3 regions of the Streptomyces sp. NPDC058464 genome follow, and region 3 is predicted to be linked to each of the others. Evidence: riboswitches for the same ligand, from Rfam matches in the RefSeq annotation. Region 3 holds a riboswitch; each other region holds the start of a gene.

Region 1 (7,215 bases), on a different contig from region 3:
AACCGGGCCGCCTGGTCCTGGAACTCCGCCCCCCGGGCATGGACAAGGGTGTGGCGCTGAGTGAGTACGCGAGGCACATCTCCGCGGGCGCGGTCCTCTACGCGGGCGACGACCTCGGCGACATCCCCGCCTTCGCCGCCATCGAGAAACTCCGCACGGAGGGCGTCCCCGGCCTCCTGGTGTGCAGCGGCAGCACAGAGGTGACAGAACTGGCCGACCGAGCGGACGTGGTGGTGGACGGCCCGGAGGGAGTGGTCAGACTGCTGAGGAGCCTGGCTGCTCTGAGTGCTTCATGACTTGTAGCGACCCGTAACTCAAGCGCCCCGTAAGGGGCGCGGGGAACTGCGCGACAAGCCCCCACCGGCCCGCAGCCGAATCTCGACCCGGGCTACCCGCCCAACGCCTCAAGCTGCTCAAGAAACCACCGCGCAGGCGGCAACGCCGTAGCCGCCTCCGCCAACCTCTTGCAGCGCTCCGCCCGCTCCTCCACCGGCATGGCCAGCGCCTGCGCCAACGCCTCCGCCGTCCCCCCGATGTCGTACGGGTTCACGACCACCGCGTCCTCGCCCAGCTCCTCGTACGCCCCCGCCTCCCGCGACAGGACCAGGACACACCCCTCGTCCGACACCACGGGGATCTCTTTCGCCACCAGGTTCATGCCGTCCCGGATCGGGTTCACCAGGGCCACGTCGGCCAGCCGGTACGCCGCCAGCGAGCGTGCGAAGTCGTCCTTGACGTGCAGTACCACCGGCGTCCAACCGGGCGTCCCGTAGGCCGCGTTGATCTCGTCGGCGACCCGCTGCACCTCCGCCGTGTAGTCCCGGTAGACGGACAGGTCCTGCCGTGACGGGTACGCGAACGCGACATGCACCACCCGCTCCCGCCACTCGGGGTGGTCTTCGAGCAGCTGCCGGTACGCCAGCAGCCCCCGCACGATGTTCTTCGACAGCTCCGTCCGGTCGACGCGCACGATGGTCCTGCGCCGCGCGTCCCCCGTCCCCTCGCCGCCGATCTCTTCTCGCAGCGCCCGCATCCGCTCGTCCACGTCCGGCTCGTGCGACCGCTTCCGCAGGAAGTCCGCGTCGGCACCCAGCCCGTGCACCCCGATCCGGGTCCCACCCGACGACGGATCCGCGGCCGGGATCCCCGGGCCCAGCACCGCATGGCAGCAGTCGACGAACGCGTCCGCCCACCGCCGGGTCAGGAACGCCGCGTGGTCGGCGCCCAGGATGCCGGTCAGCAGTTCCGCCGCGATGTCGTCGGGGAGCAGGCGGAAGTAGTCCGGCGGTGCCCAGGGTGTGTGGGAGAAGTGGCCGATCCGCAGGTCAGGGCGGAGGCGGCGGAGCATGCGAGGGGCGAGGGCCAGGTGGTAGTCCTGGATGACCACCACCGCGCCCTCGGCCGCCTCCTGCGCCAGCGCTTCCGCGAAGGCGCGGTTGTAGGCCTGGTAGGACTCCCACCGGCGCCGGAACTCCGCGTCGAAGACCGGCTCCAGCGGGGTCTGGTAGAGCATGTGGTGGACGAACCAGAGGACCGAGTTCGCGATGCCGTTGTACGCGTCGGAGAACACGTCCGCGTCGATGTCGAGCATCCGGACCTGCTGCCCGCCGCTGTCCCCGGCCGGCAGCCGGCCGCCCCCGGCCCGCCGCACCGCCTCCCGGTCGCCGTCGCCCAGCGCGGCGCACACCCACACCGCGTTCGCGTCAGGGCCGATGGCCGACAGTCCCGAGACCAGTCCGCCGCCGCCCCGTTTGGCGTGCAGCGAACCGTCCTCGCGCAGGTCGTACGAGACCGGGCCGCGGTTCGAGGCGACCAGCACCTCGGCACCGCCGGTGGAAGCCATGGGGGAAGCCATACGCCACAACCTAGCCCGGCCCGTAAACGCTCAAACGTACGGCCGCGCCCGACGCGCCGCCGTATACGGCCGTACGGCGAAGTCGCGCCACCGGGTGCGCGGCCGGTACGAAGGCGTCACGCCACCCGGTGCGCGGCCGGTACTTAGGCGTCACGCCACCTTGCGTTCGGCGTACTCCGCGATCTCCGCCATCGGCGGCCGCTCCTCCGTGTCCACGGAGTACGTGCGCGGTTCGAAGCCGTCCTCGCCCCGTTCGAACTGGGTGAGGGAAGGGCGGATCAGGTGGCCGCGGGCCAGTCGCAGCTGGGCCGTGCGGTAGATCGCGGCGGACATCCGGCCGAGGGCCTGGCCGTCCTGGTGGCGGTGCTTGCGGACCCCCACGTCGACCTGCGCCAGCGCGTTGAGCCCCACCAGGTGCAGGGCGTCGACCAGCATGCCCAGCTCCACGCCGTAGCCGACCGGGAAGGGGAGCTGTTCGAGGAGCGAGCGGCGGGCCGCGTACTCGCCGCCGAGCGGCTGCACGAAACCGGCCAGCTGCGGCCAGTGCATGTTCAGCAGCGGGCGGGCCATCAGCTCGGTGACCCGGCCGCCCTGTCCGGCGGCGCCGCCGAGCGGGCGGTCGTACATCGCCTTGACCAGGTCCACGTCCGGGTCGGTGAGGAGCGGGCCGACGATGCCGGTGACGAAGTCGGAGGAGAAGTCCCGCAGGTCGGCGTCGATGAAGCAGACGACGTCCCCCGAGGTGACGAGCAGCGAGCGCCACAGCACCTCGCCCTTGCCGGGGACGGCCGGGATGCGGGGCAGGATCTCGTCGCGGTGCACGACACGGGCGCCGGCCGCCGCGGCGACGGCCGCCGTGCGGTCGGTGGAGCCGGAGTCGACGACCACGATCTCGTCGACGAGCGGCACCTGCTGCATGAGGTCGTGGCGGATGATCGCGACGATGTCGCCGACGGTCTCCTCCTCGTTGAGCGCGGGCAGCACGACGCTGACCGTCTGCCCGGAGGACCGTTTGGCGGCCATGATCTTGTGCAGGGGGCGGTCGGTTACGGACCAGGAGCGGGTGGCCAGCCAGCGCTCGGCTTCTTCCAGCACGGTCAGCGGCTCCTCACTGTCACGGTCACACGACGAGGTGTGATCCATCTCGCGGTTCGGACGACTCTCTCAACTGTCCTGGCCTTCGGTTACAGTCTTGAACAACGCCGATGACCATCGCATGTCCTGGGGTCACCCGGCGTTGACAACCACATACCGCTCATCCAGAGGGGCAGAGGGAAACGGCCCGTTGAAGCCCCGGCAACCCTCCAGTCGGTTCTCGTAGATCGCCGATCAGTGTCGATCGCTCGCGAGGCTCCCGGCTAGGGAAGGTGCCAAATCCGTCTCACGGCGAAATGCGTCGTGAGGAAGATGAGGAGAAAGGGCCTCGCCTCACATGGCTGTGCAGACTGTTGCAAGCACCACCGATTCCACCGTAGACCTCGGCCCCGCCGCTGCCCTGAGCTGCCGCGAGTGCGGTCACCGGGTGCCGCTCGGCCCGGTGTTCGCCTGCGAGGAGTGTTTCGGCCCGCTGGAGATCGCGTACGACTTCTCGGCCTACGAAACCGAGGAGCTCCGCAAGCAGATCGAAGCGGGTCCCGCGAACATCTGGCGCTACGCGCCGCTGCTGCCCGTCCCCGCGGACGTGGCCACCAAGCCGAACATCAACCCCGGCTGGACCAAGCTCGTCAAGGCCGACAACCTGGCCAAGGAGCTGGGCGTCACCGGCGGCCTGTACGTGAAGGACGACTCCGGCAACCCGACGCACTCCTTCAAGGACCGCGTCGTCGCCCAGGCCGTCGAGGCCGCCCGTGCCTTCGGCTACACCACCCTCTCCTGCTCCTCCACCGGCAACCTGGCCGGCGCGGTCGGTGCCGCCGCCGCCCGGGCCGGCTTCCGCTCCTGCGTGTTCATCCCGCACGACCTGGAGCAGGGCAAGGTCGTCATGGCCGCGATCTACGGCGGCGAGCTCGTCGGCATCGAGGGCAACTACGACGACGTGAACCGTTTCTGCTCCGAGCTGATCGGCGACCCGGCCGGCGAGGGCTGGGGCTTCGTCAACGTCAACCTGCGGCCCTACTACGCGGAGGGCTCCAAGACCCTGGCGTACGAGATCTGCGAGCAGCTCGGCTGGCAGATCCCGGACCAGCTGGTCATCCCGATCGCCTCCGGCTCGCAGCTCACGAAGATCGACAAGGGTCTGCAGGAGCTGATCAAGCTCGGTCTCGTCGAGGACAAGCCGTACAAGATCTTCGGTGCCCAGGCCGAGGGGTGCTCGCCGGTGTCGGTGGCCTACAAGGAGGGCCACGACGTGGTCCGCCCGCAGAAGCCGAACACCATCGCCAAGTCCCTCGCCATCGGCAACCCGGCCGACGGCCCGTACGTCCTCGACATCGCGCGCCGCACCGGCGGTGCCGTGGAGGACGTGAACGACGAGCAGGTCGTCGACGCGATCAAGCTGCTTGCGCGCACCGAGGGAATCTTCGCGGAAACCGCCGGCGGAGTGACGGTTGGAGTCACCAAGAAGCTCATTGAGAATGGGTTGATTGATCCGGCGAAGTCGGTCGTTGTACTCAACACCGGTGATGGACTGAAGACGCTGGACGCGGTGGCGGGCACCGGGCTCACGGCGACCATTCGCCCGAATCTGGAGTCTTTCCATGAGGCCGGGCTCGCCTGAGTCCCCCGAGAAATAGGGCGTTGCCCAGACCGGAGGTAAAAACGTGAGCGTCACCGTTCGCATCCCCACCATCCTGCGCGCCTACACCGGCGGTCAGGCCGAAGTCGCCGCCGAAGGCGCCACGCTCGGCGAGGTCATCTCCGACCTGGAGAAGAACCACACCGGCATCTCCGCGCGCGTTCTCGACGACCAGGGCAAGCTGCGCCGGTTCGTCAATGTGTACGTCAATGACGACGACGTGCGGTTCGAGCAGGGCCTGGAGACCGCCACCCCGGACGGGGCGGGTGTCTCCATCATCCCGGCCGTCGCCGGTGGCTGACCTGCCGGTCTGCTTGACAGGCTGATCGAATGACCGAACATTACCTTCGGTAACGCCGATCACCGACTGTTCATCTGATTGCCCCCTCCGTGAGAGAAGCGGAGGGGGCAATTCTGTGTGGTTGAGCGCGGTACAGTTGGGGAACGCGGTCCCGATCTCCAGGTCGGGGGCCCCGTATTCGATACCGCGAGCCCGACAAGAAGTAGCCAAAGTGTGCGGGTTATATGCGGCTTTTGCGGCCTTTATGGGGCCCGACTTGCCCTGAATTCGGCCGAATTCTTGCTACATTCCGGACCCCTTCCGTCCAGAATTCTCGTCCGATTGACCTGTTGCAGACGGCAGTTGGACAGATACATTCAGCCGCGGTCGACGCGTTCCGGCGCACGCCCCCAACCAATGGGGGGTGAGGTCTGACCCGGATCCGCGAAGTGTGGATCTGTGCAAGGGCCAGTAATAGGGGAGTTAGGCATGGCTCAGGGCACCGTCAAGTGGTTCAACGCGGAGAAGGGGTACGGCTTCATCGCGGTCGACGGTGGTGCGGATGTTTTCGTCCACTACAGCGCGATTCAGATGGACGGCTACCGCACCCTGGAAGAGGGTCAGCGGGTCGATTTCGAGATCTCGCAGGGCCAGAAGGGGCCGCAGGCGGACATGGTCCGGCTCGCGACCAGCTGAAGCACGCGCCGACTGACTGCAGCGACGTTCTTCCGTTCTTCTGCTGAAGGGCTCGCACCCGCCGGGTGCGAGCCCTTCAGCGTGCCCGGGGTCCCGTCCCGGCGGGCCCGGAGGCCCGGCTGCGGCGCGCCCGGAGGTCCTGCCGGAGTGCGAGAGGCGCTTGCACTCGACCATGCCGAGTGCTAATCATTGGCGTTAGCACTCTGAAGGTGAGAGTGACAACGAAGGACCGGGTCGGTGAGGCCCGCAGGCCGGGTGGGGCAAGGAACCCACGGGTCGGCGAGCCGTCCGTCGCGGGCGCGGGCGCGGTCCGAAGACTCACCCCCAGTCCTGGAGGGACCACTTCACATGGCCAAGATCATCGCGTTCGACGAGGAGGCGCGGCGCGGCCTTGAGCGCGGTATGAACCAGCTCGCCGACGCCGTCAAGGTCACCCTCGGCCCCAAGGGCCGCAACGTCGTCCTTGAGAAGAAGTGGGGCGCCCCCACGATCACCAACGATGGTGTGTCCATCGCCAAGGAGATCGAGCTGGAGGACCCGTACGAGAAGATCGGCGCCGAGCTGGTCAAGGAAGTCGCCAAGAAGACGGACGACGTCGCCGGCGACGGTACGACCACCGCGACCGTGCTCGCCCAGGCCCTGGTCAAGGAAGGCCTGCGCAACGTCGCCGCCGGTGCCAACCCGATGGCCCTGAAGCGCGGTATCGAGAAGGCCGTCGAGGCCGTCTCCGGTGCCCTGCTGGAGCAGGCGAAGGACGTCGAGACCAAGGAGCAGATCGCCTCCACGGCCTCCATCTCCGCCGCCGACACCCAGATCGGCGAGCTCATCGCCGAGGCCATGGACAAGGTCGGCAAGGAAGGCGTCATCACCGTCGAGGAGTCCCAGACCTTCGGTCTGGAGCTGGAGCTCACCGAGGGTATGCGCTTCGACAAGGGCTACATCTCGGCGTACTTCGCCACCGACATGGAGCGTATGGAGGCGTCCCTCGACGACCCGTACATCCTGATCGCCAACTCGAAGATCGGCTCCGTCAAGGACCTGCTCCCGCTCCTGGAGAAGGTCATGCAGTCGGGCAAGCCGCTGCTGATCATCGCCGAGGACGTCGAGGGCGAGGCCCTGTCGACCCTGGTCGTCAACAAGATCCGCGGCACCTTCAAGTCCGTCGCGGTCAAGGCCCCGGGCTTCGGCGACCGCCGCAAGGCGATGCTGAACGACATCGCCATCCTCACCGGCGGCGAGGTCATCTCCGAGGAGGTCGGTCTCAAGCTCGAGAACACGACCCTCGACCTGCTGGGCAAGGCCCGCAAGGTGGTCATCACCAAGGACGAGACCACCATCGTCGACGGCGCCGGCTCGTCCGACCAGGTCGCCGGCCGGGTCAACCAGATCCGCGCCGAGATCGAGCAGTCCGACTCGGACTACGACCGCGAGAAGCTCCAGGAGCGCCTGGCCAAGCTCGCCGGTGGCGTCGCCGTCATCAAGGCCGGTGCCGCGACCGAGGTCGAGCTCAAGGAGCGCAAGCACCGCATCGAGGACGCCGTGCGCAACGCCAAGGCGGCCGTCGAGGAGGGCATCGTCGCCGGTGGTGGCGTGGCCCTGCTGCAGGCCTCCCAGGTGTTCGAGAAGCTGGAGCTGGAGGGTGACGAGGCG
Region 2 (7,215 bases), on a different contig from region 3:
GTCGTTCTCGGACAGCGCGCGCGCCGCGATGTCCTTCGGGGTCATCCGTCCCGGCTCGACCGCGTCCACGGTCTCGGCGGGCCGCACCGACACCGGCGGCAGGGCCAGCTCCCGGCGCAGCCCCTGGGCCGCGTCGAGGACGGTGTCGAGCAGCAGCCGCAGCCGCATGTCCTCGACGCTGCGCCCCTCGCGGGCGGCCCGGCGGCTGGCCTCCAGGGCCGCCTCGACCTCGCCGAGCCGGGCCTTGAGCCGCCGGGTCTCGCTCTCGGCGGCGGACACCTGGGCCTGCCCCTCGGTCCGCCCCGCTTCCATCCCCGCCTGCATCTTGCGCAGGGCGGCCTCACCGCGCTTGACGTCGCTCAGGGCGGCCCGCAGCTTGCGATGAAGCGATTCCGCTTCCTTCTTGGCCGAGTCCAGCTCCGTGCGCAGCCGCTCGGTCTCGGCGCGGCCCTGCTCCCGAGCCCGGTCCAGCTCCTCGCGCAGCCGCTCCAGTTCGGCACGGCTCTCCTCGTCGGCCCGCTCGGCGTCGGCCCGCTGGGCCTCCTCGCCGGCCGCCGCCACCAGCTTCACCCAGCCCGTGGGACGCAGTACATAGGCCGCGGCCGCCACATCGAGCGGGTCCGCGGCCGGGGGCGGGGAGCCGGAGTCCAGGGCGCCGGCCAGCTCCGGCTGGGCCTCTCTCAGCTTCTCCCCGATCCGCTGCCGGAAGAGGGTGTCCGTCTCCAGCGCGGCCGCCATCGCGTTCCCGGCGAACTTGGCCCGGCGATTCGGGGCGAACCGGGCGTACTGCCGCAGCTGTGCGGGCAGTTCGGCGATGGTCAGCCCGCCGAAACCGTCCGACACGATCTGTACGACCCGCCGTCGCACACCGTCGGGCAACGGACGGTCAAGCACCTCGGCGGTGCCGTCGCCCGGCCCCCCGCCTGTGGTCTCCACCATCCGTCACACCCCATCACCTGTGCGGGGCCGCTCCCGGTCTCAGGAGTCGGCGCCCGGCCTGTCCACGAGTTCCACCTGGTCCACCGCGTTGCACCAGCGGCAGCGCACCGATTCGATGGTCTCACTGACCACCTCGCGCTCCTCGACCCTGGGCTCACCGGCCAGGTCGAGGTGCACGTACTCGACCACCTTCGACGAGCGGGTCACGTCGAAGCGCGTGAGGTTGCCGCAGAGGGTGCAGCGCCACCGCGTCGTGGCGGTCGGCAGGGGAACCGTCATCGTGGCTTGTTCGCTTCCTTCTAGTGTCCGTGACGCGCCGTCCCGACGCGTGTGGCTCGTAACCCTACGGCCTGGCGGGTACTCGATGCCGCCCCGTCTGCGGCGGCGAGGCGATCTGCACCGGTGCATCCCGTTACGCCATGCTCTATGTCCATGATCGGCAACTGGAACACGACGGCCGCGCGGACCCTGCGGAGCCTGCGGGGCACGTCCGCGCCCATGACGTACACCCTGATCGCCGTGTGCTGCCTGATCTTCGTGCTCGGCCCCGCCTCCGGCCTCACCCCGTCCTACGGCACCGGAGAGGCCCTGGCGGGCGCGCAGCGGGCGTATTTCCGGCGCTGGGGGGTGGTCCCCGCCGACCTGTTCGACGGTCCGGCGCGGGAGGCGCTCACCCCGGCCACGGCGCTGTTCATCCACGGCAGCTGGGTGCACCTGCTCGGCAACATGCTCTTCCTCTTCGTCTTCGGGGCGATGACCGAGGAACGGATGGGCCGCGTGGAGTTCACCCTCTTCTACCTGGGCTGCGGCTACCTCGCGCTGCTCGGGTACGCGGCCGCCAACGCCACGTCCCCGCAGTCGCTGGTGGGGGCGTCCGGGGCGATCTCGGGAGTCCTCGGCGCGTTCCTGTACCTGTTCCCCAGCGCCCGCGTGACCAGTCTCCTGCCCTTCCTCTTCTTCCTCCCGCTCCGCTTCCCGGCCTGGGTGGTCCTCCCCTTCTGGGCGGCCCTGCAGTGGCTGGCCCTGAACGAGGCCCCCTCCGGCCCCGGCGTGGCCTACCTGGCCCACCTGATCGGCTTCGGGCTCGGGTTCGGTTACGCGTGGGTGCGGTACGGCCGTAGGACTAAAGTGAAGGTCGCCCCAGCTCCGGCACCCGAGGGAGAGAACCAGCCGTGATCACCGCGATCGTCCTCATCAAGACCAGCGTGGACCGGATCCCCGAGATCGCGGAACGGATCGCCGCGCTGGACAGCGTCAGCGAGGTCTTCTCCGTCACCGGTACCTACGACCTGATCGCCATGGTCCGCGTCAAGCAGCACGAGGACCTGGCCGAGGTCATCCCCGGCTCCATCAGCAAGATCCCCGGCGTGGAGGCCACGGACACGCACGTCGCGTTCCGCACGTACTCCCAGCACGACCTGGAGGCGGCGTTCGCGATCGGGCTGGACAGCTGACACAGGGGGCCCGGCAGGCCCCCTTGACCCGGCTCCTGATCGCCCGCACCCTCTCGACACTCGGGGTCGCCGCAGCCACGGTCGCGGCCACCGTGGCCCTCGCGCCCGGCGCCGCCGCCGCGACGTACAACGGCGGCTGCGGCTCCGGGTACGGCGTCGTGAACTCGGCACCCGTCGGCTCGGTGGGCACCGTCTCTGCGAGCACCTGCAGGCCGCCGGCAGCAGTGTCCACTCGAAGTGCGAGGACGACGTGACGACATGGGGAGGCCCCGTCTACGTCCCACGCCTCCGGTGAATGCGTCTCCTGGAGCGGCAGCATCGGAGCCGTGACCAGCGGCAGGAGCAACACGAACTGCGGGTGATCCCCCGCGCGGAGGCGGTCAGCCGGCCGCCGGGACGCAACGGCCGTCCTCCGTGCGGTACGACCACTTCGCGCCGTCGGCCACCAGTTCCCGTACCGCCGTCACGAAGCGCTCGACATGCTCGTCCGGCGTCCCAGCGCCGAAGCTCACGCGGATGGCGTTGAGGGACTTCTCGCCCGGTGCCGCCTCCGGTGCCCCGCACTCGCCCTGGGTCTGCGGGTCGGACCCCAGCAGCGTCCTGACCAGCGGGTGGGCGCAGAAGAGGCCGTCGCGGACGCCGATGCCGTGCTCGGCGGAGAGGGCGGCGGCGAAGTGGGAGCTGTTCCAGCCGTCCACCACGAAGCTGATCACGCCGACGCGGGGGGCGTCGTCGCCGAAGAGGGAGAGGACCCGGACCTCGGGGACCTCGGCCAGCCCCGCCCGCACCTTCTCGATCAGGTACCGCTCGCGGGCGACCAGCGTGTCGAAGCCGGCCTCGGTGAGCGCCTTGCAGGCGGAGGCGATGGAGTAGGCGCCGATGACGTTCGGGGAGCCCGCCTCGTGCCGCGCCGCGCTCTCGTGCCACTCCACGGCCACTCCGCCGTCCTCGCGCCGGGTGACCTTGCGGCTGGCGCCGCCGCCCGCGAGGTAGGGCTCGGCCGCCTGCAGCCAGTCGGCGCGGCCGGCGAGGACGCCGGAGCCGAAGGGGGCGTACAGCTTGTGGCCGGAGAAGGCGACCCAGTCGACGTCCAGGTCCCGGACGGACACGGGGTGGTGCGGGGCCAGCTGGGCGGCGTCCAGGACGATCCGGGCGCCGTGCGCGTGCGCGGCGGCCGCCAGCTCGCGGACCGGCCACAGCTCGCCGGTGACGTTGGAGGCACCGGTGACGCAGACCAGGGCCGGGCCGTGGCCCTCCTTGTCGGACACGGTGCGGTCGGCGAGGGCGCGCTCCAGGGTCTCGACGGCCTGCCGCGGGGTGCGGGGCGCGTCGAGGTAGGTGACCCGGGCGTCCTTCCAGGGGAGCAGGCTCGCGTGGTGCTCGGTCTCGAAGACGAAGACCTGGCAGCCGGCGGGGAGGGCGCGGGCCAGGAGGTTCAGGGAGTCCGTCGTCGAGCGGGTGAAGACCAGCTGGTCGTCGGGGCGGCAGTCGAGGAACTCGGCGACGGTCGTCCGGGCGTTCTCGAAGAGGTCGGTCGAGAGCTGGGAGAGGTAGCCGGCGCCGCGGTGGACGCTGCCGTAGTAGGGCGCGTACGCCGCCACGTCGTCCCAGACCCGCTGCAGGGCGGGGGCGCTCGCCGCGTAGTCGAGGGCGGCGTAGGCGACCTCGCCACCGGTGACCAGCGGGACGGTGACATCCCCGCCAAGAACGGGCAGAGGGGCACAAACGGACTGGGCGGAGGCAACGGTGGAGACGGACATGGCGGAACTCCCGTGAGAGGCAAGGCGGAATCGCCGTGCGAGCGCGCGGACGAGCGCGGCTCCAGCACGGAGAAAAAGGAAAAGGGGATGCGGAGGCGGGGCTCTGCGGCCCTATCGCATTCGCTTGCTCACGGGAGACTCCTCGACGACCAGGACCCCTGGTGTACGAGGGGTCCGCGCTTGCCGTGGACCTCGCTGCCCACGGCCTGGTCTTCACCCGGGGCACCCCGCCACGGACGGAGGGTTGCCGGACAGTCGGCCGGGGCCTCATGACTGTCACTCATGACCTGGAAAGAAACGTAGGTGAAGTGATCGCCGACGCGCAACTCCTGTCCGGATGACGGGACACCGCCAGGACCCGACGCCGGTCCGGCACCGCCGGGAAGGCCGTGTGTGGTTGCGCGACGGCGCGGTCCGGCGATGCCGAACCGCGCCTCGGCCACCTGACCGCGCCGCCCCTACCTGTTCGTCGCCGCCGCCCAGCGCTCCAGCGCCCGCTTGGCCGCGCCCGAGTCGATCGACTCCGCAGCCTTGTCCATGCCCGCCCGGAGTTGCTCGGCGAGCGTCCCGGCGCCCGGGTCCAGGGCCACCAGGGCGGCCGCCGAGTTCAGCAGCACCGCGTCCCGTACCGGCCCCTGCTCGCCGTCCAGCAGCCTGCGGGCGACCTCCGCGTTGTACGACGGGTCGCCGCCGCGCAGCGCCTCCACGGGGACCAGGTCGATGCCGACGTCACGGGGGTCGAAGGACTCCTCCGTGACCTTGCCGTCGCGGACGATCCAGACGTGGGACGTGGCGGTCGTCGTCAGCTCGTCGAGGCCGTCGTCGCCGCGGAAGACCAGGGCGGAGTTGCCGCGCTCCGCGAAGACCGCCGCGACCACGGGGGCCATGCGCGGGTCCGCGACGCCGACCGCCTGGGCCCGGACCTTCGCGGGGTTGGTCAGCGGGCCGAGGATGTTGAACACCGTGCGGATGCCCAGCTGGCCGCGGGCGGCGCCCGCGTGGCGCAGCGCCGGGTGGAACTTGATGGCGAAGCAGAAGGTGATGCCGGCCTCCTCGGCGACCTCGGCGACCCGCTGCGGGGTCAGGTCGAGGTTGACGCCCAGCTTCTCCAGGACGTCGGAGGCACCGGACGCGGAGGAGGCCGCGCGGTTGCCGTGCTTGACGACCTTCGCCCCGGTGCCGGCCACCACCAGCGCCGACATCGTGGAGATGTTCACCGTCTTCGCGCCGTCCCCGCCGGTCCCGACGATGTCGACGGTGCGGCCCGGCACCTCGATGACGTTGGCGTGCTCGTACATCGTGCGGACGAGGCCGTTGATCTCCTCGACCGTCTCGCCCTTGGCGCGCAGGGCGACGACGAAGCCCGCGATCTGGGCGTCGGTGGCCTGGCCGCGCATGATCTGGTCCATCGCCCAGGCCGTCGCCTCGGCGCTCTGGTCCTGCCCGTACAGCAGCGCGTTCAGTACGTCGGGCCAGGAACGGCCCGCCGCGGTGTCGCCTCCAGCGGGGGTCACAGCGCTCATAAGGCCGCTCCTGATCGTCGTACGCGAAATGAAGGTCTCACGGCCTACCCTATCCAGCTCCGGGCACCGCGAAGGGCCCCCGTCCGGGGTACGGACGGGGGCCCTTCGGCTGTGGCGTGGCGACGCGGTGGATCAGTGGTGGCCGTGGCCGCTCGTGATCTCCTTGTACTCCTCGACGGTCGGCTTCGGGATCTGGTTGTCCTCGCCGTAGTAGGCGCTGCTCAGCTTGGCGCGGAGCTTCTCGGACCCCTTGATCTTGCGTTCGACACCGTTCTCGTCGACCGCCGGGCCGACCTGGGCCGGCTCGTACTGGTGGTGCGCGGTGAGGGTGTGCAGCTGCTCCTGCGAGAGCGGCTCGTGGACCTCGATGAACTCACCGTGCGGCAGCCGCTTGATGATGCCGGTCTCGCGACCGTGCAGCACCTTCTCGCGGTCCCGGCGCTGCAGGCCGAGGCAGATCCGCTTGGTGACGATGAACGCGATCACCGGTCCGGCGAAGAAGAAGATCCGGACGAACCAGGTCACGTCGTTGATCGACAGGTGGAAGTGGGTGGCGATGAGGTCGTTGCCACCACCGATCAGGCCGATCATGTACACGGTCACCCAGGCGACGCCGAACCCGGTACGGGTCGGGGCGTTGCGCGGGCGGTCCAGGATGTGGTGCTCGCTCTTGTCCCCGGTGACCCAGGACTCGATGAACGGGTAGAGCGCGATCGCGCCCAGCACCAGACCGAACAGGACCAGCGGGATGAAGACGCCGAGGACCAGGGTGTGGCCCCAGAAGTTGATCTCCCAGCCGGGCATGTAGCGGATCAGACCCTCGGCGAAGCCCATGTACCAGTCGGGCTGGGCGCCGGTGGACACCTGGTCCGGACGGTAGGGGCCCATGGCCCAGATCGGGTTGATCTGGGTGGTCGCCGCGATGGCCGCGATGACACCGAAGACCAGGAAGAAGAAGCCTCCGGCCTTGGCCATGTAGACCGGCAGCAGCGGCATGCCGACGACGTTCTTCTCGGACTTTCCGGGACCCGCGAACTGCGTGTGCTTGTGGTAGAAGACCAGGATCAGGTGGCCCACCACCAGGCCGAGCATGATGCCCGGCAGCAGCAGGATGTGGATCGAGTAGAACCGCGCCACGAAGTCGTGGCCGGGGAACTCGCCGCCGAAGAGGAAGTACGAGATGTACGTGCCGACGATCGGCATCGACAGGATCGCGCCCTCGGTGAAGCGGACACCGGTGCCGGAGAGCAGGTCGTCCGGGAGCGAGTAACCGGTGAAGCCGGTGAACATGCCGAGGACGAACAGCAGGAAGCCGAACAGCCAGTTGATCTCACGCGGCTTGCGGAACGCGCCGGTGAAGAACACGCGCATCATGTGCACGAACATGCCGGCGAGGAAGATCAGCGCGGCCCAGTGGTGGATCTGCCGGATGAGCAGACCACCGCGCACGTCGAAGGAGATGTGCAGGGTCGAGTTGAACGCCTCGGACATCAGCTGTCCCTGGAGCGGGACGTAGCTGCCGTGGTACACCACCTCGTT
Region 3 (7,215 bases):
CTTGCGCTCCTCGGTGTCGGTGACGTTGGAGAAGGCCACGTCGACCTTGCCGCTGTCGATGCCGACGAACATGTTCTCCCAGGTGGCGTTCTGGATCTCGGGCTTGAGGCCGAAGACCGCGGCGACCAGGCGGCCGAGGTCGGGCTCGGAGCCGGTGAGGGTCTTCTGGTCGCTGCCGACGTAGGCCAGCGGCGGGAACCCGGCGGGCAGGGCGCCCTCGCCGATGACGAGCTTGCCGCTCTTCTTGACGGAGTCGGGCAGTTCGGCGCTGATGGACTTGACCTCGGAGACCTTGATCGTGGTCTGGGTGGCGGCGCCGTTGGAGACCTGTCCTACGACGACCTCGCCGGTCTTGGCGGCGGAGGTGGTGGTGGCCGCGTCGCTGTCGCCCCCGCAGGCGGCGAGCCCGGTGGCGAGGGAGGCGACCGCGGTCGCCGCGGTGATGCCGCGTATCAGGCTGCGTCGGGTGAAGTGGGCAGGCATGGTCGTCCTTTGTGACTGGGTGAGATGAGAGAGACGTGGGGGGAGATCTGGGGGTACGGCGGTTCAGAGGACCTTGCTGAGGAAGTCCCTGGTCCGCTCGTGCTGCGGCTTGTCGAGCACCTGGGAGGGCGGGCCCTGCTCGACGATCCGGCCGCCGTCGATGAAGACGACACGGTCGGCGATCTCGCGGGCGAAGCCGATCTCGTGGGTGACGATGACGAGGGTGGTGCCGCTGGTCGCCAGGTCCTTGATGACGGCGAGGACCTCACCGACGAGTTCGGGGTCCAGGGCGGAGGTCGGCTCGTCGAAGAGGATCACGCCGGGGCGCAGGGCGAGGGCGCGGGCGATGGCCACCCGCTGCTGCTGGCCGCCGGAGAGCTGGCGGGGGTAGGCGCCGATACGCTCGCCGAGACCGACCCGCTCCAGGAGTTCCTTGGCCAGGGCCTGGGCCTCCGGCTTGCCGAGCTTTCCGGTGGCGACCGGGGCGGCGGCCACGTTCTCCAGCACGGTGAGGTGCGGGAAGAGGTTGAAGTTCTGGAAGACGAAGCCGATCCGGCCGCGCTGGGCCAGGATGGCGCGCTCACTCAGCTCCTTCAGCCGGTCGCCCTGCCGCTTCACGCCGATCGGCTCGCCGTTGATGCTGACATGGCCGATCTCGGGCTTCTCCAGGTGGTTGATGACCCTCAGGAGAGTGGACTTGCCGGAGCCGGACGGGCCGAGGACGACGGTGACCTCGCCGGGGCGGATGGTCAGGTCGATGCCGTCCAGGACGCGGTGGGTGCCGTACCACTTGTGGACGCCGTTGATCTCAAGGGCGGCCGGGGCCGTCTCCAGGGTGTCGGTGATGGTCATACCGCGGCCTCCCGGCGGATGCGGGCGCGCAGGTCGGTGAGACCGGTGCGCAGTTTCTGCAGGGGGGTCGGCGGCAGCGTGCGGGTGGCGCCCCGGGCGTAGTACCGCTCGACGTAGAACTGGATCACGGAGACGACGCTGGTCAGGATCAGGTACCAGACGGTCACCACCAGGAGCAGCGGCACGATGTCGCCGGGGTAGGTGGAGCCCATGCTCTGCGCGGAGCCGAACAGGTCGAGCAGGGAGACGTAGAAGACCAGCGAGGTGCTCTTGATCAGGCCGATCAGCTGGTTGACGTAGTTCGGGGTGATCGACCTGAGCGCCTGCGGGAACACGATCTTCCGGAACTGGTAGCCCTTGGGCAGGCCGAGTGCGGCGGCCGCCTCGTGCTGGCCCTGGTCCACGGAGAGGATGCCGCCGCGGACCACCTCGGCGGCGTAGGCGGCCTCGTTGAGGCTGAGGCCGATGACGGCGACGACCATGTCGGTGGCGAGCTTCGACTCGTCGAAGGAGAAGAAGGCCGGCCCGAAGGGGACTCCGATGCTCAACGTCTTGTACAGGGCGCTGAAGTTGTAGAGGAAGAGCAGGACCACGATGAGCGGTATGGAGCGCAGCGCCCAGACGTACGTCCAGCTGACCGCGCGCAGCACCGGGCTCCTGGAGAGCCGGGCCAGGGCGAGCAGGATTCCGCCGAGGAGGCCCAACACCGCGCTGTAGGCGGCGACTTCGAGGGTGATGACCAGTCCGTCGAGGATGGTCGGCCGCAGGAACCAGTAGCCGAAACGGTCCCACTGGTAGAAGGGGTTGGTCGCCAGTCCATGGGCGAACTGGACGACGAGGACCAGGACGACGGCGGTGGCTATCCATCGTCCGGGCCTGCGCAGCGGGAGAACTCGCTGTGCGGCGAGGGGCTTTGACGGTTCATCGGCTGCAGGGGGCGCCTCGGGGGCGGCGATCGTGGCGCCTGGGGGTTCACTCATGGCGGGCTCCGGCGGAGTCGGACGCCCACGTGTCCCACGGCGGAGGCCGCGCACCGGGCCGTGTTCGGGCACGGCGCGGTGCGCGGGGGCGCGCGGGCACGGGGGCTGGGCGGACGGCGGCACACCGGGCGGCCGGTGTCTCGACGGGGACGCTGGGGTGCGGAGCTGCGGGAAACCGGCGGAAAGGCCTGGTCAGACCCGACAGCGGGCACAGCCCGGTGCGGTACACGCGCTACACAGGGCGCTGTTGACACGGAGCAGGTCGACGGCGCGGTCGGCGACGAGCGGGCTCGGGTACGGGCGTACGCAGCCCTCGGCGCGGCGCTGGGCCGTCCTGGAAGCTGCGTACATGTCCGTCACCTGTCACTGTCGTGCCGGCCCCGGGGGGCCTCGCGCTTACCGAATCGTCGCTTGCCGAAACGTCGTCGGTCCGGTCGTCACCTGGGGCACCCCACCGCGATGCGAGGGTTGCCGGTCAGCAAGCCAGGGCTTGACGCTGACGCTCTTGACCGTTCTGGTCCGTAAGTAACGCAGTTGCCCGAACGAATGTCAACGCCTGTCCGACTGGCGAAACGGTTCGGGCCGCTCTCACCTGCGCGGAACGCCGGGAGCGTCCGCCGCGTGACCCGCCCAGTCCAGGATCTGGACAGCCGCGCCGGCGGCCTCCAGGCCCTGGCAACGGCCGTGGTGGCGGCGGGCGATGCCGTCGAGGTCGAGGTGGGCGCCGAAGGCCGGGTGGGCGGCCAGCCGCCGGGCGTAGGCCCACAGCACCGGGTGGCCGGCGATGGCGTGCACGGCGGCGGCGTCCAGGTGGTTGCGGTGCACGGTGTCGAGTTGCACCAGGGTCACCCACAACTCGATGTCCGCGGCCGTGAGTTGACCCCCGACCAGGAACTCCACACCGGTCAGCCGGCGCTCGAGACCGTCCAGGGCGGTGAGCAGCACCTCGAGCGCCTCCGGGTCGCCGCCCTCGCGGCCGACCCGCTGGGCGGCCTGCTCGATGTCCTCGGCGCAGAGCCGCTCGACGGCCTCGATCTCGGCCTCGGCACCGCACGGGTAGAGCCGGGCGACGCCGTCGCCGAAGTGCTGGTCCAGGTCGCGCAGGATGTCCCGGCTGTGGGTGCTGACGATCCGTCCGGACCAGTCGTCGCTGAACACCGGCGCGAGTGCCGGTCCCGAGTAGTGGTGGGCGCTGGCCTCGTACAGCGGGCGCAGTGCCGGGTGGCTGCCGTCGGGACAGTCCGGGACGGCGGGCAGGAAGGTGACCGGACAACAGTCGTCCAGGGCCAGCAGGCTGTGGCCGACTGCGATGCGGAGGCCGTCCGGACAGGCGGTGGAGAGGTGGAGCCGGTAGCGGCGCGGCACGGCGTAGTGGCCGCTGCGCGCGTCCCGGCCGATGCGGCCCCGGAAGGCGGGGGCGGTGCGGACGGAGGGCAGGGCGGTGAGTGGAGCGATGGACATGCGTCTCCCCAGGGGCGGGCGCGCGGACGTACGCGCGGCGGAAGCGTTCGTCGGTGGGTTCAGTGGGATCTGAGTGGGTTCCGGTGCGTCCTGGTGAGTCCAGGCGGACGGGCGCTCGGCCCGTACGGCCGGGATCGGGTGCTCAGCCTCTGCGGCCGGTGGCGCCGCACACCCGCAGCAGGTCGATGTGGCGGCGGGAGGTGAGCAGGGGGCCGGCCCAGGGCGCGGGGCTCTCGCGGCGGTGTCTGCCGGTGAGCGTGCGCAGGCGACCCATCTTTCCCTACCTTTTCACTAGGATTCCCATCTGGAGTGTCGATCGGCCTCCGCCCGGCGTCAAGGGGGCGTCCACGCCTGGGACACCCGGCCCCGACTTGCCGCCCGACGGGAGGGGCGGTGCGCTGGGTGACGGAGGCCGAGTGACAGGAGCCGGAACCGATGACCGAGCCCCCGGGTCCCGGGCCCGTGCCCGGCGCCGTGCCCGAGACCTTCGCGTTCCACTGCGGTCGGTGCGGACACGGCTGGGAGGCCACCTTCCAGGCGGTGTTCTTCACCGACCCGGTCGCCGACCCCGACCTGCAGAGCACCCTGGAGTACGTCGACGAGGCCGGCCGGGCCGTACCGTCGCCGCTCACGGACGCGGTGTGCCCGCGCTGCGGCAGCCGGCGGGTACGGATCGCGGCGGCCGGATCATGACACTCACCCGAATGGCACGCGCGAGTGGTCGGCGCTCACGGGCGGTGGTGGCGTGGAGGGACCTACCGCGTTCCCGAGGAGGCAGTCGCGATGAACCGTCCGTCCCGACCCGCGCGTGTTCTCGCCACGGCCCTGACGGCGGGGACCCTGTTCGCCACGGCGGCGGCCTGTTCGGGCGACAGCGGCTCCCCCGAGGCCGCGGCCGTCTCCCCCGCCGCCGAGCGCCCCGCCTCCCCGTCGGCGACCCCCGCCCTCACCGGCGCGGGCGCGCAGGCCGCGCTGATCACGCCTGCCGACATCGAGGACGACTGGCAGCTGGCCAACGACGCCGCCACCTGGCGCAACCAGATGCTGGTCGGCAAGGTCGACGTCGCCGACTTCCTCACCGGCAAGGCCGATGCCGCCGACTGCCAGCGGCTGCTGGACAGCCTCTACTCCGACACCCTGCTGGGCCGCGCCACCGGCGCCTCCGGACTGCGCGGCTTCACCTCGGACGACTCCCGGATGCTGTACCAGGTCGGGGACTACGGCCAGGCCCAGATGGACGCCACCATCGACTGGCTGAAGGGGCTCCCGGAGAAGTGCAACCAGTTCACGGCCACCGGTTCGGACGGCAGCAAGCGGACCGTTCAGGTCGTCGAGTACAAGGAACCGCCCAAGGTGGCCGACGCGCTGGCGGCGCTCACGGTCACCGTCCAGGGCACCTCGAACGGGCAGCCCGCCACGACCACCCTGGACGTCGTGGCGTTCCGCGTCGGCGCCTCAGGGGCTGCGGTCACCAACGGCGGCCTCTCCGGCGTCGACCACGACAGCACCGCCCTGGCCGTGCAGAACGGCTCACAGCGCCTCGAACAGGTCCTGTCCGGCAAGACCCCGGCGCCGCTGCCGAGCCAGTTCGACTAGGGCCGGTCCGGCCTCAGCCCTCTGCCAGCACCGTCCGGATCACGTGCCGGGCGTTGGCGGCCATCGCCGGGTTCGTCCTCCGGTAGTACGGCAGGGCCATCAGTGCCTGCGAGAGCGTCCGCCCACGGCCACGGATCCAGGTCGCGTCGTCCACGTCCAGCGCCTCGCGGAAGGCTTCCCTCGCGTCGGCCGGCAGCAGATTCCACGCCGGGAACAGGTCACAGGCCGGATCGCCCACCCCCACGCACCCGAAGTCGATGACCGAGGTCAGCCTGCCACCGTCCACCAGCAGGTTGCCCGGCATGAGATCGGCGTGCAGCCACACCGGCGGCCCGTCCCAGTCCGGGGCCCCGAGCGCCTCCTTCCACACGGTGGCGGCAGCATCGCAGTCGACGCCCTCCTGCGGGATTCCGCGCAGTTCCTCGATCGCGGCCCGCGTCTGCGCGTCGAGCGAGGCGATCGGCCCGCCACGATGGGCCCGCGGCGCACCTGGCAGGGTGACGCTCCGCATCGCCGCCACGAACGCGGCCAGATCCCCGGCCAGCAGCACCGGCTCGCTCAGGGCTCCCGCCCGGGGGTTCTCCCCCGCCAGCCACCGGTACACCGACCACGGCCACGGATACCCTTCGCCGGGCTCCCCGTTCCCGAGCACCTCAGGGATGGACGTGGGCAGCTGCGGCGCGAGTCTGGGCAGCCAGGTCCGCTCCGTCGACACGTCCCCGGCCCCACCCTGCACCAGCGGCAGCCGTACGACCATGTCGTCCCCCAGCCGGAACATGGCGTTGACCGTGCCACCGGACGCGATCCGCTCGACGGCCGACCCCGCCCATTGCGGGAACTGCCCCGCGATCAGCCGCCGCACGAGGTCGTCGTCGATGGGATGCGTACCGGGATGCATCTGCTCTGTGTTCATCGACGTCATCCGACCGCCTGCCGCCGACGAGCGTCAAACCCGTTTCCGGTCGGCTCAGTGGGGCATCGGGTCACCGGGGTTGCTCTGGGTGGTGCCCGGCTCCCCGTTGTCGCGGTGCCAGGCGACGACGAGTTCGTCACGGGTGCCGAAGCGGACCAGGTGCCGGCCGACCACGCCCTCCAGGAGTTCGAGGTTCTCGGGGTCCGTCTCCACGGTGAGCAGCAGGGCGCCCTCGGTCGCGGTGAGGGTGCCGGTGCCGTTCTGGAAGACGATGCCGCCGGTGCCGGTCTCCTCGTCCCAGGTGGTCTGCGAGCGGCGGCCGAGATGCGAGGCGAGCTGCTTGGCATAGCGGGCGGGGCGGTCGGTGGGGACGCGGGCTTCGGAGCGGGCCATCTGGGACTCCCGGTGCTGCTGCGAGGACGGGCATGGGTGACGGGCTCACGCTACGTCCGGGCGGGGGGTGCGGCGCCGTACCGGACACCGCAAGCTTTGCATTCGGGCCGCGTCACCGAAGCTGTCAAGACCCACGGACCTCATTCACTCATCCGGATGCACATCACCACACGATCACCCTTACGGGTGAATTTACACATTGATCTACATGTCGGACCGAGGCTACGGTCATCGCCCGGGGCGGACTCCCTTCACCTGGGCAGGAGCGGCTGGTGACCTCAACGAATCCCACTCCAGCACCCATCAGGCTGTTACGTACGGACGATCTGCTGGATCTGAGATTCAGCTTCCCGGGGCTGCGCCTGGACGCCTCCCCGTTCGGCAGGCGAACACTCCAGCGAGCCGATCCGGCGGTCGAGGGCCGGCTGGTGGTCGACTTCGGACCGCAGCACCTCACCGAGCAGGCGTTCTTCGAGGCCGCCCCCGGACTGCCGGCCGAGGGCGAACCGGGTACGGGTGAACCCCACCCGGCCCCGC

The links. Region 3 has a riboswitch for S-adenosylmethionine ahead of ACFWPQ_RS14620 (amino acid ABC transporter permease). Riboswitches for the same ligand answer to the same signal wherever they lie in the genome.
Region 1: another riboswitch for S-adenosylmethionine. It lies ahead of thrC (threonine synthase); the one in region 3 lies ahead of ACFWPQ_RS14620 (amino acid ABC transporter permease).
Region 2: another riboswitch for S-adenosylmethionine. It lies ahead of ACFWPQ_RS40510 (aminotransferase class V-fold PLP-dependent enzyme); the one in region 3 lies ahead of ACFWPQ_RS14620 (amino acid ABC transporter permease).

Annotation. Positions count from the first base shown of each region.
Region 1 covers NZ_JBHXMA010000013.1:189,561-196,775, reverse strand. Annotated here, with positions in the region: gene otsB (trehalose-phosphatase) at 1-296, shown strand, start outside; gene ACFWPQ_RS19595 (trehalose-6-phosphate synthase) at 389-1,843, opposite strand; gene ACFWPQ_RS19590 (glucosyl-3-phosphoglycerate synthase) at 2,006-2,950, opposite strand; SAM riboswitch class I at 3,108-3,269, shown strand; gene thrC (threonine synthase) at 3,288-4,571, shown strand; gene ACFWPQ_RS19580 (ubiquitin-like small modifier protein 1) at 4,615-4,890, shown strand; gene ACFWPQ_RS19575 (cold-shock protein) at 5,359-5,565, shown strand; gene groL (chaperonin GroEL) at 5,914-7,215, shown strand, end outside.
Region 2 covers NZ_JBHXMA010000042.1:51,791-59,005, forward strand. Annotated here, with positions in the region: gene ACFWPQ_RS40485 (NYN domain-containing protein) at 1-939, opposite strand, end outside; gene ACFWPQ_RS40490 (hypothetical protein) at 979-1,218, opposite strand; gene ACFWPQ_RS40495 (rhomboid family intramembrane serine protease) at 1,372-2,115, shown strand; gene ACFWPQ_RS40500 (Lrp/AsnC family transcriptional regulator) at 2,112-2,393, shown strand; gene ACFWPQ_RS40505 (hypothetical protein) at 2,417-2,647, shown strand; gene ACFWPQ_RS40510 (aminotransferase class V-fold PLP-dependent enzyme) at 2,774-4,153, opposite strand; SAM riboswitch class IV at 4,325-4,441, opposite strand; gene trpD (anthranilate phosphoribosyltransferase) at 4,612-5,676, opposite strand; gene ACFWPQ_RS40520 (cytochrome bc complex cytochrome b subunit) at 5,809-7,215, opposite strand, start outside.
Region 3 covers NZ_JBHXMA010000009.1:66,234-73,448, reverse strand. Annotated here, with positions in the region: gene ACFWPQ_RS14630 (ABC transporter substrate-binding protein) at 1-483, opposite strand, end outside; gene ACFWPQ_RS14625 (amino acid ABC transporter ATP-binding protein) at 547-1,335, opposite strand; gene ACFWPQ_RS14620 (amino acid ABC transporter permease) at 1,332-2,315, opposite strand; SAM riboswitch class IV at 2,703-2,826, opposite strand; gene ACFWPQ_RS14615 (glutathione S-transferase C-terminal domain-containing protein) at 2,904-3,776, opposite strand; gene ACFWPQ_RS14610 (hypothetical protein) at 3,919-4,050, opposite strand; gene ACFWPQ_RS14605 (hypothetical protein) at 4,212-4,469, shown strand; gene ACFWPQ_RS14600 (hypothetical protein) at 4,560-5,372, shown strand; gene ACFWPQ_RS14595 (aminoglycoside phosphotransferase family protein) at 5,386-6,285, opposite strand; gene ACFWPQ_RS14590 (DUF2218 domain-containing protein) at 6,340-6,678, opposite strand; gene ACFWPQ_RS14585 (hypothetical protein) at 6,951-7,215, shown strand, end outside.